3 regions of the Rhizobium bangladeshense genome follow, and region 2 is predicted to be linked to each of the others. Evidence: riboswitches for the same ligand, from Rfam matches in the RefSeq annotation. Region 2 holds a riboswitch; each other region holds the start of a gene.
What was found. Region 2 has a riboswitch for cobalamin ahead of bluB (5,6-dimethylbenzimidazole synthase). Riboswitches for the same ligand answer to the same signal wherever they lie in the genome.
Positions count from the first base shown of each region.

Region 1 (5,128 bases), 1.5 Mb from region 2:
CCGACGCATATTGCTCCATGATCAGCGCCGACTTGCGCTGCAGGAAATCATTCTCCTCCGACCAGCGATAAGCGTCGTCGACGTCAGGCGTGGAGCATAACGTCGAGAAGATCGAGGAATATGAGCGGGCATGCACGGCCTCCATGAAGGATATATTGGAAAGCACCGCCTCCTCATGCGAGGTTACCGCATCCTCCATCAGCCTGACGGAGCCGATGCCGTTCTGGATTGTGTCGAGAAGCGTCAGACCCGTGAAGACGCGGATGGTGAGTTGCTGTTCCGCCGGCGTCAGTGTCGCCCAGGAGGGAATGTCGTTTGACAATGGCACCTTTTCCGGCAGCCAGAAATTGCCGGTGAGCCTGTTCCAGACTTCGAGATCCCTGTCGTCCTCGATACGGTTCCAGTTGATGGCGCGCACGCGGCTGGTTGGCTTGATTTGCATGTTCATAAAGTGGTCCTTCCTCAGGAGTAGGTGGGCGCAGCCCCCTCATCCGCCTGCCGGCACCTCTCCCCGCTGGGGAGAAGAGACTTGCGGTAGCGTCATCCCCACAAAATCTCCAGCGGGGAGAGGGTTAGGGTGAGGGGGTCTCTGGCTCTAAGGCCGAAATCAACTCACAGCGTGCAGGAAACGCAGCCCTGCACCTCGGTGCCGGACAGCGCCATCTGGCGAAGGCGAATGTAGTAGATCGTCTTGATGCCCTTCCTCCAGGCGTAAATCTGCGCCTTGTTGATGTCGCGCGTCGTAGCCGTGTCACGGAAGAACAGGGTCAGCGACAGACCTTGGTCGACATGCTGGGTCGCCGCCGCATAGGTGTCGATGATCTTCTGCGCACCAATCTCGTAGGCGTCCTGATAATAGTCGAGATTGTCGTTGGTCATGAACGGCGCCGGATAATAGACGCGGCCGATCTTGCCCTCCTTGCGGATCTCGATCTTCGAGACGATCGGATGGATCGAAGAGGTCGAGTGGTTGATATAGGAGATCGATCCGGTCGGCGGCACCGCCTGCAGGTTCTGATTATAGAGGCCGGAGGTCATGACAGCCTTCTTCAGCGCCACCCAGTCGTCCCGTGTCGGGATATGGATACCGGCATCATCGAACAGCGCACTCACCTTCTCGGTCGCCGGCTTCCATTGCTGTTCCGTATATTTGTCAAAATATTCGCCGGAGGCATATTTGGACTTTTCGAAGCCCTTGAAGCTCTGGCCGCGTTCGATCGCCAACAAATTCGAAGCGCGGATTGCGTGGTACGTCACCGCATAGAAATAGATATTGGTGAAATCGACGCCCTCCTCCGAGCCGTAGAAGATGCGTTCGCGGGCAAGATAGCCGTGCAGGTTCATCTGGCCGAGGCCGATCGCATGGCTCTCGTCATTGCCCTTCTCTATCGACGGAACCGAGGAGATATGGCTCATGTCGGAAACCGCCGTCAGCGCCCGGATCGCCGTCTCGATGGTCTTGCCGAAATCAGCGGAATCCATGGCGGCTGCGATATTCAGCGAACCGAGATTGCAGGAAATGTCCTTGCCGAGGTGCTTATAGGAGAGATCGTCGTTATATTCGCTTGCCTCGCTCACCTGCAGGATCTCCGAGCAGAGATTGCTCATGGAGATGCGCCCGGCAACCGGGTTCGCCCGATTCACCGTGTCCTCGAACATGATGTAGGGATAGCCGCTTTCGAACTGGATTTCGGCGATCACCTGGAAGAACTCGCGCGCCTTGATCTTCTTCTTCGAGATGCGGGCATCCGCCACCATCTCGCGGTACTTTTCCGTCACGGAGATCTCGGTGAACGGCATCCCGTAGACTCGCTCCACGTCGTAGGGCGAGAAGAGGTACATATCCTCATTATTCCTAGCGAGCTCGAAGGTGATGTCGGGCAAGACGACGCCGAGCGATAGCGTCTTGATGCGGATCTTCTCATCGGCGTTTTCACGCTTGGTGTCGAGGAAGCGCATGATATCGGGATGATGGGCGTTCAGATAAACCGCGCCCGCTCCCTGCCGCGCGCCGAGCTGATTGGCATAGGAGAAGCTGTCTTCCAAGAGCTTCATGACCGGGATGATGCCGGAGGACTGGTTCTCGATCTGCTTGATGGGCGCGCCTGCCTCGCGGATATTCGTCAGAGACAAGGCCACGCCGCCGCCGCGCTTTGAGAGCTGCAGCGCCGAATTGATCGACCGGCCGATCGATTCCATATTGTCCTCGACGCGCAGCAGGAAACAGGAAACGAGTTCGCCACGCTGTTTCTTGCCGGCATTGAGAAAGGTAGGCGTTGCCGGCTGGAAGCGCCCGGAAATGATTTCGTCGACCATGTCGCGGGCAAGAGCCTCGTCGCCTCGCGCCAGGGTCAGCGCCACCATGCAGATGCGGTCCTCATAGCGCTCGAGATAGCGCTTTCCATCGAAGGTCTTCAGCGTGTAGCTGGTGTAATATTTGAAAGCACCGAGGAAGGTGGGGAAGCGGAATTTCCTGGCATAGGCCTGATCGAACAGGTCGCGCACGAAATTGAAGGAATACTGGTCGAGCACCTCCTGCTCGTAATAACCCTCGGTCACGAGGTAATCGAGCTTCTCCCTGAGGTTATGGAAGAACACCGTGTTCTGGTTCACATGCTGCAGAAAGTACTGCTTGGCCGCCATGCGGTCCTTGTCGAGCTGGATCACTCCCTCATCGTCATAGAGGTTCAGCATCGCGTTCAGTGCATGATAGTCGAGCGTTTCGGCCGCCTTCAGCGGTTTTGCGCCCGCATCCCACGTCAGATTTGTTCCCGTGTCCAAAATCGTCCCATCCCGTCTTTGACATTGGCGACATCCTCGGCTGTTCCCAGGAGCTCGAACCGGTAGAGGTACGGCACCTGGCACTTCTTCGAGATGACGTCGCCGGCGAGCCCATAGGTCTCGCCGAAATTGCTGTTGCCCGCAGCAATCACGCCGCGGATGTTGGAGCGGTTTTCCGCGTCGTTGAGGAAGCGGATCACCTCCTTGGGCACGGCCCCTCTACCGCCATCCCCGCAATAGGTGGGCAAAATCAGCACATAAGGCTCGCGAATGTGAATGTGTTGAGCGCCGACGGGAATGCGCGCCGCGCGCAGCCCCAATTTCTCGACGAAACGATGGGTGTTCCCAGATCGGCTGGAATAATAAACGATCAGCCCCATCGTCTTTCTCAGCTCAGGAGAGCGCGCTGATCATATCCGGGCGGAACCCCGCCCAATGCTGGCTGCCGGCAACCACGACCGGAACCTGCATGTAGCCCATGCCGCGCACACGATCGAGCGCTTCGGCATCCTCGGAAATATCGACGATCTCATAATCCACGCCCAGACGGTCGAGGGCGCGGTAGGTGGCGGTGCATTGGACGCAAGCCGGCTTGCTGTAAACGGTAATGCTCATCATGTTCCTCGTAATGTCAATGAAGTCAGGACGCGGGTGTGGGATCGGGCGCCGTGCGGCGTCCGGGGTAACGCTCGATAATGATCTGACAAACTTGGCGCTTCAGACGCCTGACGCTATCCCTTCCGGGGTTTGCGCGGGCGGCGGCCTTGATGTTCTCGACATGACTTCATCCCGAAGTGCTCATGCGGACGTTCGGGGCAGCGCATCAGGCGCGGATCGTTCCGCCCTCATATACGCGACCTTCCGGACACCCCGCCCGTGGACGTTTCGTTCAAGGCAGGTCTCCTGGCTTGCGGGTCGAAGCATCCTGCCCAGCCTTCCCGAGGCATCATGCCTCAGTGACCCGAAATCGGACAGTTGCTCGCCGCTTACAGTTGCGGGGGCAGCTCCGGCCTTGCCCCACCCTCATGGCGAGATGCACCGTATTCCCATCTTAGCCCGCGATCCTTACGAATCGGAGGAACCTTGAACACTAGATATAGTACGCGAATCGAAATACACGTCAACGGATGGTTTGTGCATTGCATTAAGGCAGGTTTGAAATCGCTGCGTTCCTGTGAAAAACATGGAAAACGAAAGCTTAAGGTAAACTGGCTGTGGAGAAGCCTTTGATGAACAGGGCAGGCCCATAGCCGGCACTAAGATCCTAAGCTGTTCGGGCTCCAATCGCCGATGCGGCACATCGCAGAAAAGATGAAGCCCGGAATAGTCACGCCTTTATCCGAAGCAGCCTGAGCGCATTGATCGTCACCAGCACCGTGGCGCCGGTATCGGCGAGGATCGCCGGCCAGAGCCCGGTGATCCCGATGATCGTGGTAACCAGGAAGACAGCCTTCAGTCCGAGCGCGATGGTGATATTCTCAAGGATATTGCGCATCGTCCGCTTGGAAAGCGCGATCATCCGCGCCACGTCGCCTACGCGTCCGTGCAGCACGGCGGCATCCGCGGTCTCCAGTGCCACATCGGTGCCGCCGCCCATGGCGATCCCGATGTCGGCGGCGGCGAGCGCCGGCGCGTCGTTGATGCCGTCGCCGACCTTGGCGACGACGAAGCCCTTGCGCTTCAGTTCGCCGACGACCCGCTGCTTGTCCTCGGGCATCATCTCGCCGCGCCAGTCGATGCCGAGCATGTCGGCGACGGCTGCCGCCGTGCGCTTATTGTCGCCGGTCAGCATCATCGCCTTGACACCCGCCGATTTGAGCGCCGAGAGCCCGGCTTCAGCATCCTCGCGCGGCTCGTCGCGCATGGCGATCAACCCGGCCGCAAGGCCATTGACGAGCAGCACCGACACGCTCTTGCCCTCATCGTTGAGCCCGGCAATACGCGCCTCCTGTCCCGCGTTGAGCGCCCCACGCTCGCGGGCGGCGGGCGGCGACAAGAGATCCACTGTCTCGCCGCCGACTTTGCCGGTAACACCCCTGCCCGGCAACGCTTCCAATTCGAAGGCCGGCGGCACGGGAACGCCATCCATCCTGGCGCGGTTGAGGATGGCAAGCGCTAAGGGATGGCTGGAGCCCTGCTCCAGCACCGCCGCACGCGACAAGAGCTGCGCCTCGCCCAATCCGAAGGAAACGATATCCGTCACCCGAGGCTTGCCTTCCGTCAGCGTGCCCGTCTTGTCGAAGGCGACTATTGTCACCTTGCCGAGCGTTTCCAGAACAGCGCCGCCCTTCATCAGCAACCCGCGCCGGGCGCCGGCCGACAAGGAGGCGGCGATCGCCGCCGGCGT
Region 1 covers NZ_CP071612.1:3,935,498-3,940,625, forward strand. Annotated here, with positions in the region: gene nrdF (class 1b ribonucleoside-diphosphate reductase subunit beta) at 1-448, opposite strand, end outside; gene nrdE (class 1b ribonucleoside-diphosphate reductase subunit alpha) at 613-2,781, opposite strand; gene nrdI (class Ib ribonucleoside-diphosphate reductase assembly flavoprotein NrdI) at 2,760-3,161, opposite strand; gene nrdH (glutaredoxin-like protein NrdH) at 3,175-3,396, opposite strand; cobalamin riboswitch at 3,658-3,882, opposite strand; gene J2J98_RS18975 (heavy metal translocating P-type ATPase) at 4,109-5,128, opposite strand, start outside.
Region 1: another riboswitch for cobalamin. It lies ahead of nrdH (glutaredoxin-like protein NrdH); the one in region 2 lies ahead of bluB (5,6-dimethylbenzimidazole synthase).

Region 2 (5,128 bases):
CGCAACTTGTCGAATTCAGGGCCTAGATCGGCAAGCTGAACCGAGAAGTCGCCGGCGGCCAGCTTTTCCAATGCGTTCGCAAGAGTGGTCATCACTAGCCGTTGCCTGTTGCCGGCTTCTTCCGTCAACAATGCATTGCGCGCCCGTTCGGCATCGAACGAGGCGCTCTGCTCGGCAGCGGCCTGCTCTCTTTCGACCTTTGCGATCGCCTCGTGACGGAAGACTTCCAGCGCACGCGCGAGAAAGCCGATTTCGTCGCCATTTTCCCTGTAGGCGACGGGGGAGGCGAGGTCGCCATTCTGCAACGCGCCAATTCGTTTGCTGAGGATCCTGAGGGGCCGGCCCACCAGGCTGCGCATGGCGAAAAGGAGAGCGATGACTGCGAAGGCAGTGATGACGGATTGGGTGAGCAGCGAAACGAGAACCTTCTGGCGGACTTCGGAAGCTATCTTTTCGACAGACCAGTTCGTAACGACGTAGCCGGTTGTCTTGCCGGACTTGTCCAGCGGCAGCGGCGCAATAATCGTGACCAGACCGGCGGACATTCCGTTGTCATCGACTGTCGTTTTGTCAGGTTTGGCGCTGAGGCGCGTCGCCAGGTCGGCCGGCGTCGGCAAACCGGAAATGCCGTCGCGCGTCCAGGTGTCGACGGCAGCAGGCTCCGCGTTGAATGCGGCAAATTGAACGAGATCGAGCGAGGGGTCGTCACGGTACAGCGAATAGGCTTCGCGAACGGCGTTCGCCTTGCCCCATTTCACGCCGCCGGCGGCCAGAGAGGCAAACTGTTCCGCATCCTTGGACCAGTTCGCCTTGGCGCTATCGATCAGCGCCCGGGTTTCATACATCCACGTATAGGTGGCGAAAGCGGAAATGCCGCATACATTGACGGCGACGATGATCACAGCCAGCTTGGCTGTCAGGGGCATGGTTTTCAAGAATTGGAACATCCGCGGAGCCTGGAATTGCGGCTCGGTCGACCATCTTTGCGACCGGCATATCTGCACGGCATCGACGCTGACGGTCACATCACGAGCGCTCATGCCCATGTCTGATTTGCGACCCAAAACGCGCAAAGGCAGTGTGGATTTGATGTATGAAGAAATCATAAAGTAGAGGAGGATGGGTAGGCACACAGAGGCTGTTCCTCCCGCAACCAAAAGATCGCCGATGCGGAGCTGTCTGCCCCTGATCAGCCGTCTGCGGTCGCGGTTCAGGGTCAGTCTGCCCGCACTTGCCGCCGCGCCGGTTTCCTGAAATAGATGCGCCGTCAGGTGCTCGCCCTGTGGGCGGGAGAATCGGGAATCCGGTGCAATGCCGGAACGTGCCCAACGCTGTAAGGCCGACGTCTGCCGCTTCATCGTGCCACTGGCTTTTGCCGGGAAGGCTGCGGCAGATGGATGAAGCCAAGTCAGAAGACCGGCCTGGCGAGATAGACCCAACCCGCGCGGACGGCGGGCGGTTGCGTTGTTGGGGATATGACGATGCGACCCTTTGATGTGGATGCCCTTTCGGCGGCATCCGGTTTTTCGCCGGCCGAGCGCGAGGCGGTGTATCACGCGATCATGACGCGACGTGACGTGCGCAGCCAGTTCCTGCCCGATCCCTTGCCCGACGACCTCGTGGCGCGGCTTCTGACAGCCGCGCATCATGCACCTTCGGTAGGCTTCATGCAGCCATGGAATTTCATTCTGGTCAAAAGTGCAGCCGTCCGCTCGCGCGTGCGCGACGCCTTTGCTGTGGCCAACGATGAGGCAGCGTCGATGTTTGAAGGTGAGCGGCGGCAGGCCTATCGATCCCTCAAGCTCGAAGGCATCGTGGAGGCGCCGCTCGGTATATGCGTGACCTGCGACCCCACTCGCGGCGGCAGCGTGGTGCTGGGACGGACGCACAATCGGCGGATGGATTCCTATTCGACCGTTTGCGCCATTCAGAATCTCTGGCTTGCCGGCCGCGCCGAGGGGGTCGGCATCGGCTGGGTCAGCATCTTCCGTGAAGGTGACCTGAAAACCATTCTCGGCATCCCCGAGCATATCGAAGTGGTCGCCTGGCTCTGCGCCGGCTTTGTCGACCGGCTATATGAGGAACCGGAACTCTCGATCAAAGGCTGGCGGCAGCGGCTGCCGCTCGAGGAACTGGTTTTCCACGACGGATGGGGACGCAACGACCCCTAGCAGTTACTGCTGTTGCGGTTGTGGGCCCGGCGTTGCCGGATTGGCAAGATCGATCGAGCCCTGGTCGCCTGCAAGGAATTGCGGGCCGACCTGACGGATCTTGTTCCGGGTGGGGTCGTAGGGACGCTCGGGAACGGATGGTTGCTGCGAGGCTGCTGCTGCTGCAGTGTCCTTCGCCGGGGGGGTGGTGCGGATCGTTGTGATCGAACCCTGCTGCGGCGGCTCGCTTAGGGCCTGCTTGCCACGCATCTCCTCGTAATAGGCGGTGAGATTGCAGGCGCAGGAATTTTTCTCGCCAGGCGCGCGGTTCTTGTAAGCGAAGGCGTTCTTCATGGCGCTGTAGGGAGCGCCCGTCGCGACCGAGATCATGTTCGAGGCCTCGGTACTGGTCACGTCGCGATAGAAGAGTTCTGTCTCGATGCCAGGGCACATTTTGGCGCAGGTCTGGGCATCCCGGCCGAAATCGACTGAGGTGGTGTTCGAGCTGATCGGGAAGAAGCCGCCGTCGCAGCTGCGAACGCAGATGGTGCTGACCGGCGAAAACATTTCAGCCCTCGGCAGGCCGTAACGCGGATCGGCCTCTTCACCGCTACCGAGCGCGATGAAGGTGTCGGTGCGCATCGCCTGTTCTTCGACGCTTGGGGCGGCCTCGCTGGCGCTGCGCTCTGTCGGCGCATAGAAATTTTCGCTGTTGCAGCCATTGCGTTCGAGCGCAGCCGTCAATTCACGGCGCGCGCCGTCATCGCCGCCGGCTTGGCTGCGCAGCTCGTTGCGGCGCTCCTGGAGATAACGGATATTGTCGATCATCCGGGCTTCGGCGTCTGAGAGCTCGGCGCAAAAATCGGCATTCTCGCCGCCGATCACGAGCATGCTGCCCGAGGTGCAGCCGTAGCTGCGCAGATCGTTGCGGACCTTGCGCAGCTCGAGGTTCTGCTCGGCGATTGCGCTGGCATATTGGCGCGCTTCCGGACCGTTGCCGTTGCCGATCGACCGCGGCAGATCGGCAAGACGACCGCGCAGGTCGTTGCAGACGGCGCTGGACTGCGCGGCGGCGGGCGATGCCAACGCAAGAAGAAATGCAAGAGACAGGTTTCGGCGTTTCACGACTCGTCCCGGAATAAGCAATCGGTGGGGTATCGAATGCGACGTCACCCCGTGCGTTTCATAGCTCATTTCTCTTAATAAGCTCAGAGGATTTCTTAGCGTATTTTCGCGATCTTATCCAGCAGAGCGCCTGGCGCTCGTCGCTCCAGCTATTCCGATTATGCCTAAGTTCCAGCGACAGCTGACGGCGTCATTGAGGCCGATCAGCCTTGAAGAATGTGCCTGCGCGTCAGCTCCATCAGGCCATCGGTGTCGCGTTTCTCTATCGCGTCGACCATCTGCTGATGTTCGCGGCCGGATTGCTCTATGCGGGCGCGCGTTCGCCACTGCGACACCGGCGCGGAAGACGTCCGCTGCCGAATTTCCGTGATCAGTTCCACGAGTTCCTGGTTGCCGGCGAGAGCAAGCAGATGGCGATGGAAGGCGAGATTGGCTTCGTAAAGTTCAAGCATGGTGCCGTTCAGCACAAGATCGTCGAAGCGTAAAGCCAGAACCCGCAAATTTGCAATATCGGCCTCGCTCGCATTCGCGATGATGCGGTCGCTGACGGCCACTTCGAGGATGACGCGAATGTCGCTAACCTCCTGAGCGCGGCGCCCGTCCTGCTCATGGACGTGATAACCGCGATTGGGGATATGCTCCACCAGTCGCTTCTGCACCAGTCTGTCGAGAGCCCTGCGAACCTCGGGCCGTGTACAGTTATACCGCCTCTCGAGATCGATCTGCTTCAACCAGGTTCCGGGCGGGAGGCGACCGGCAAGGATATCCTGGAGAATGAGTTCGGTCACATCGATGGCTTGCGGCTCTTGTGCTTGCGCTGTCGCGTCGCCTTCCAGCGAAATCATTCAATTCTCCCAGCCCGATTTCGGCGATGACTATCATAGCTCTGCCTCGGCCAACAACGAGGCGACATCGGCATCGAAAAATATTCATGCTCATGCCTTGCGCGCCTGATGCAATTGGAGCATAAATTGGCGCCAATTTGATTACCACTTTATAAGGCGGATTGTAAATCCATGCAGAATTCAGATGCCGTTTGGGAAATCGTCGAGAGAAAGCGCACGGCGTTCTTCGAGTTGAGCGATCGCATCTGGGATATTCCCGAGATCAATTACCTGGAACATCAATCTGCCGAAGAGCACGCCCGCATGCTGGAAAGCGAAGGTTTCCGTGTCGAGCGCGGCATTGCCGGGTTGCCGACGGCGGTCATGGGAGAGGCAGGCGAGGGTGGGCCGGTCATCGCGATCCTTGGCGAGTTCGATGCGCTGCCGGGTTTGAGCCAGGTGGCCGGTATTGCCGAGCAGCGCCCCTTGGTCGACGGCGGCAATGGCCACGGCTGCGGCCATAATATGCTAGGCGCCGGATCCATGCTCGCTGCCGCCGCGGTAAAGGATTTCCTCGCAAAAAGTGGTTTGAAGGGAAGGGTGCGCTATTACGGCTGCCCAGCCGAGGAAGGCGGCTCTTCGAAGGGTTTCATGGTGCGCGCCGGCGTTTTCGACGACGTCGATATCGCCATCTCCTGGCATCCCGCAGCCTTTGCCGGCGTCAACAACCCCATTTCGCTCGCCTGCAATGAGATCAACTTCCATTTTTCCGGGAGGGCGTCGCATGCCTCCGCCACGCCACACCTCGGCCGCAGCGCTCTCGATGCGGTGGAGTTGATGAATGTCGGCGTGAACTATATGCGCGAGCACATGCCTTCGACCGCGCGCATCCACTACGCCATCACTGACGCTGGTGGCGGGGCGCCTAACGTCGTGCAGGCGCGCGCGACGGTACGCTATCTCGTCCGTGCAAGGACTTTGCCGGAGCTCCTGTCTCTGGTCGCCCGCGTCAAAAAAGTTGCCGAAGGT
Region 2 covers NZ_CP071612.1:2,425,874-2,431,001, reverse strand. Annotated here, with positions in the region: gene J2J98_RS11850 (methyl-accepting chemotaxis protein) at 1-947, opposite strand, end outside; cobalamin riboswitch at 1,253-1,439, shown strand; gene bluB (5,6-dimethylbenzimidazole synthase) at 1,482-2,171, shown strand; gene J2J98_RS11840 (DUF2865 domain-containing protein) at 2,175-3,275, opposite strand; gene J2J98_RS11835 (GntR family transcriptional regulator) at 3,479-4,120, opposite strand; gene J2J98_RS11830 (M20 family metallopeptidase) at 4,292-5,128, shown strand, end outside.

Region 3 (5,128 bases), 1.2 Mb from region 2:
TCGTCGGCGGGCATCGCCTTGCCGAAAAGATAGCCCTGGCCGACGTCGCAGCCGAGCTGCAGCAGGAAGGCAAGCTGGCCGTGTTCCTCGACGCCTTCCGCGGTCGTCTTGATGTTGAGGCTTCTGCCGAGGCCAAGCATGGCGCGGACGATCTTTTCCTGGCGTTCGTCGTCGCGATAAGTGGCGATGAAGCTTTTGTCGATCTTGATCTTGTCGAAGCGGTAGCGGGCGAGCTGGGCGAGGCTCGAATAGCCAGTGCCGAAATCGTCGAGGGCGATCTGGATGCCGGCGGCATGCAGCTCTTCGAGAATAACGGCGGCGACAGCGGGATCCTGTATCAGCGCGTTTTCGGTAATCTCAATTTCAAGGCGCTGTGGCGGCAGCCGGCTTGCGGAAAGGACCTTAAGGATGCGGGACGTCAACAGCCGGTCTTCCATCTGCACCGCGGAGACGTTGAATGACAGCATGACATGCGCCGGCCAGGTGAGCGCATCGCTGCAGGCCTGAGCAAGGAGATCCTCGAACAAGGCGGTGATCATCCCGGTTTCTTCGGCGATGTCGATGAAAACAGGCGGCGGAATGTTGACACCATCCTCGTCTATCCAGCGTGCGAGGGCTTCGAAACCGCAAAGCTGGCCAGTCTTCAGGTCGATCAGCGGTTGATAGAACGGCTTGATAGCTTTGGTGGCGATTGCGGCGCGCAGTCTGGCCTCCAGGGAAGCGCGCTCCGTTACTTTGTCCTGCATCGAAGTTTCGAAGACGAGATAATGGTTGGGGCCGCGTGATTTGGCCTCATACATGGCGAGGTCAGCACGATGGGCGGCGTCTCCCAGCGGTTCGCTGCCCTCGACCCATCGATCGTAACCGACGCTGGCGCCAACTTCTACGGCAAATCCGTCGATATGAATCGGTCGGGTGACGGCCTGGATCAACAGCTTGGCGAAACGTTCCTCGCGCTCCGCCGTCAGAGCGAAGGCAACGATGATGAATTCATCACCGCCGAACCGGTAGACGCAATCGGCATTGCCGAGCGCGCAGATGCGTCTAGCCACTTCGATCAACAATACGTCGCCGCCCTTGTGGCCGACAAGATCGTTGACTTTCTTGAAGCCGTCGAGGTCTACGGAGAAGATGGTGACGCTGTTGTCCCATTCCTGGATTTCGTCGTCGTTCCTGACCGGCCGTGAGAGAATTTTGCGCTCGAAGGCGTAGCGGTTCGGCAGCTTAGTCAGGTGGTCGTGAGTTGCCGTCCAGTCGGCCTTCGCCTGGGCGGCGACCCGCAGTTCCATTTCCTTGCGCAGATCGGCAATACGCAGGACCGAATAGATGAAGCTCATGGCGCCGGCGATGCCGAGCCCCAGAACGAGCTTGTCGGCGCCGTAGTTGCCGAATGCGGTCATGAAGGAAACCAGGCTGTCGTCGAACTGCAGCAAGGCAGCGAGGAGCCAGAGGGTTATCCCCAAACCGACGATCGACATGCATTGCCTTCCGGCCCTGCTCTGGAAAAACACCGGCATTATGCCTTCTCCATCTCCACCCGCGCCGGGATATCACAAAAATCTGAAATGTTCGTTGAAACTAGAAGGCGAATTATCAGAGGGGGCAGTTTGAGGTTGGCCGTCGGCAGCGTTGCAATGCAGCCAGGATCGGCACCGACGCTGTTTCGCCGGTCCCGTTCAGGAGAAAAATCTTGCTGCAGGTTCAGGCCGAAAAGATGCCCCAGAAGAACGAAGGCGAGCGTGCTGACGCATCGCTCGCCTTTTCTCGTGCTTCAGGCGGTGACGATCAACAGCGGAACGCTGAGGATGAGACCGGCCAGAAGCGTGAACGTGGCGACGCGCATCAACCGCAGGCGCCGCGTACGCTCTCCACTCCAATCATATGCCATTCTTCCATCTCCTTGGGACAAGGAAGTAGTCCCCGCAAAACCGGGTTCAACAGGGATGACGCGATTTGCTTGTGCAAGGCTGGAGAAAATAAGGAATCTCTAATGCTGGAAGCGCAAACACCAGCGGCTTCCATTGCTTGTCATGCGAAGGATGGCGAGTGGTTCGACGTCGGTCAGCCAGAAGGAGGAGGGCGGCGCCTGAAGCACATGCGCGACGGCCGCCCGGATGACGGCCGCATGGCTGACAGCGATGACGTGACCGCCCTGCTCGGACTGCGCCTCCATCCAGCCAGCGACGCGCTTCCGCAGGTCAAGAAGGCTCTCGCCGCCATGAGGGGCCGCCTCCGGCTCGGTCATCCAGGCCATGAGGTTTTCCGGCTCTTCCGACTCGATCGCCTGGATCGACCTGCCAGCCCAACGACCGTGATCGCAGTCGCGGAGCGATGGGTCTATCCGCCCTTCGAGAAGGAGCGCGTCGGCCGTCTGGCGGGCGCGCAAGGCGGGGCTGGTGACAATACGATCCGCGTGAGGGAGCGCAGCGACCCTGGCTGCTTCTTCCACTGCCTTTTCTTCCAACGGTTCGTCGAGCGGAAACCGGGCCTTGCGGTTCGCCGCCGTCGCGCCGTGGCAGATCCAGGTGAGGCGCGTATTCACGGTTGTTCTGATCTCCGAGGATGGAATGGGGACGGCCTTTGCCGCTTCGTGAAGTTACGTTGACAGTTTCTTCGGCGTGCAGATATAAACGTGCTGTTGCGGGTTTGGAAGCCGGTGGAAATCCGGCGCGGTCGCGCCACTGTGACCAGCGTGTCGAAAGCTCATCGCGCTGGAAGTCAGACCCTGCCGCACAACACTCTTTCGACTGAACGCGTCATTCCGGAGGAATACATGTCTGACACCACTTTCGCGCCCGTCGCTGCGCCGACTCCGATCCCCGCCGGCGATATCCTTCCCTGGGGGATTTTCGGCGGTCTGCTGATGCTGATCGTTCTTTATTTCGTCGGCACCGAGGAAGGCGCGATGGCGCTGTTCAACGGCATGTATGTGCACGAATTCGTGCATGATGCCCGCCATCTCCTCGGCTTTCCCTGCCACTAAGGGAATACTGACATGGTTGGAAACCTTCTGCTTCGCGGCATGCTCGCGGGCCTGATTGCTGGTATCCTCGTTTTTGTCTTCGCCCATACCGTCGGCGAGCCGCTGGTCGATGCGGCGATCGCCTTCGAGGAGGCTAACGCTCAGGCGGCGGGCGAAGCTGCCGAGCCTGAAATCGTCAGCCGTGCCACGCAGGCCGGTCTCGGCCTTTTCACAGGCGTCATGGCCTACTGCATCGCCGTCGGCGGGCTTTTCTCGCTCACCTTCGCTTTCGTGCACGGCCGCTTCGGCAGGCTTTCGCCCCGCGGCACCTCGGCCGTCATCGCCCTTGCCGCCTTCGTGGCGGTCGTTCTGGTTCCCGGCATCAAGTATCCGGCCAACCCGCCGGCGGTCGGCAGTTCCGATACGATCGGTGTCAGGACCGAACTGTTCTTCCTGATGATCGTCGTTTCGCTCGCCTCGCTGATTGCGGCGATCGCGCTGTCGCGACGCCTTGGCGAGCGCTTCGGTCTCTGGAACGGCGCGATCATCGCCGGCATCGCCTATCTCGTCTTCATCGGCGCGGTTCTCTATCTGCTGCCGCCGATCAACGAGGTGCCGGAGAATTTCTCGGCCACGGTGCTCTGGCGGTTCCGCGCGACCACGCTTGGCATGCACGCGATCCTTTGGGCAGCGCTCGGCCTTGTTTTCGGAGTGCTGGCAGAACGGCATCTTGTCGCCAAGAGCGGACTGCGGCCGGCGCTCCGGTGATGCGGCGTATCGGCAGGTTTGCTTTTCTCAGTCTCATCGCAAGCCTGTTGCCAATGTTTATCGGAAGTGCTCTTGCCCATGGGGGCAGCTCTGGCGGCACCCATGCCGGCCTCGAGATTCCGGCAATTTCCCACGGCGAAATGGCGGTCATTTCGGATTATCGCAGCAAGATCAGCATGCTGGCATCACGGGCGGCCGATACGAACGAACCGTTCCGGCGTGTCCTGAACTACGCGGAAATTCAGTATTCCTACTGCCTCTGGGGACAGATGCCGGGGAGCGTGACGGACGAGCAAAGCCCGTTCAACGAATGCGCCCACGCCTATCTCGCGGCGACGAAAGCCGTGCTGATGGCGATGCGTGAGATGCCGCGCGAGGCGGCCGCGGCGGGCGAAATCATCTCGGCCATCGACGCCGAGATGGCGGGCCGCGGGCTTGCCTTCATCACCTGCCAGTTCAGCGGCGAGGCCTTTAACACCGCCAATATCGTCAAGCCGAATTGGAGCAGGGTGCCGCTTCATCCTGCCAGCATGGCGTCACTGACGGGGCTGGCCGCTCTGTTCGGTCTCGCGGTGCTTGCGCTTCGCCACGTCCTGCGGCCGAAGGCTCAGTCGTCGGAATAGCGCTGCTCGCGCCACGGATCACCATACATGTGGTAGCCGTTCTTTTCCCAGAAACCGGCTTCGTCAGCGGCTAGCAGTTCGATGCGGCGCAGCCACTTGGCGCTCTTCCAGAAATAAAGATGCGGCACGACGAGGCGCATCGGCCCACCGTGCTCCGGTGTCAGCGGTAGGCCTTCCCAGGAGGTCGCCAGGATCGCGTCCTCGGCAGCGAAATCGGCAAGCGGCAGATTGGTGGTATAGCCGTCGTAACTTGTCAGCATGACGAAGGCTGCTTCCGGATTCGGCATGGCGCGGTCGAGCAGATCACGCGTCGAAACGCCGTTCCATTTGTTATCGTAGCGCGACCAAGTAGTGACGCAGTGGATGTCGCTGACCCTGGTGCTCTGCTCGATGGCCTGAAAATCGGCCCAGGCAAGGGTGAGCGTCGTTTCGACCAGGCCGCGCACTTCAAGCCGCCAGCTCTCGGTGGAAATGACCGGCTGCTGCCCGAGATCGAGCACCGGCCAGTTCTTGACGAGGTGCTGGCCGGGCGGCAGGCGTTCCGTGTCCGGCCTGCTGATGCGGCCGGTCAGGAACTTGCCCTCGGACGCCCAGCGGCGCTTGGAGTTGGTGAGCTTGCTGTCGGCGGGCGTCTGGTCGTCGCTCATGAGCGGGTCTCCTTGCGGTGCAGCAATAGGACATCCGTCCCTGCCGAGTGTCAAGTTTCGGCGAGCCCTTGGAAATCCTCGCTTGCCTCATTAAACTGAGGCGTCGGGCATGCCTTGCTGGGGAGTGA
Region 3 covers NZ_CP071612.1:3,599,196-3,604,323, reverse strand. Annotated here, with positions in the region: gene J2J98_RS17435 (putative bifunctional diguanylate cyclase/phosphodiesterase) at 1-1,517, opposite strand, end outside; gene J2J98_RS17430 (histidine phosphatase family protein) at 1,988-2,542, opposite strand; adenosylcobalamin (AdoCbl) riboswitch at 2,619-2,775, shown strand; gene J2J98_RS17425 (CbtB domain-containing protein) at 2,774-2,983, shown strand; gene J2J98_RS17420 (CbtA family protein) at 2,996-3,730, shown strand; gene J2J98_RS17415 (hypothetical protein) at 3,784-4,353, shown strand; gene J2J98_RS17410 (sulfite oxidase-like oxidoreductase) at 4,338-5,000, opposite strand; partial or broken gene J2J98_RS17405 (sensor histidine kinase) at 5,110-5,128, shown strand, end outside.
Region 3: another riboswitch for cobalamin. It lies ahead of J2J98_RS17425 (CbtB domain-containing protein); the one in region 2 lies ahead of bluB (5,6-dimethylbenzimidazole synthase).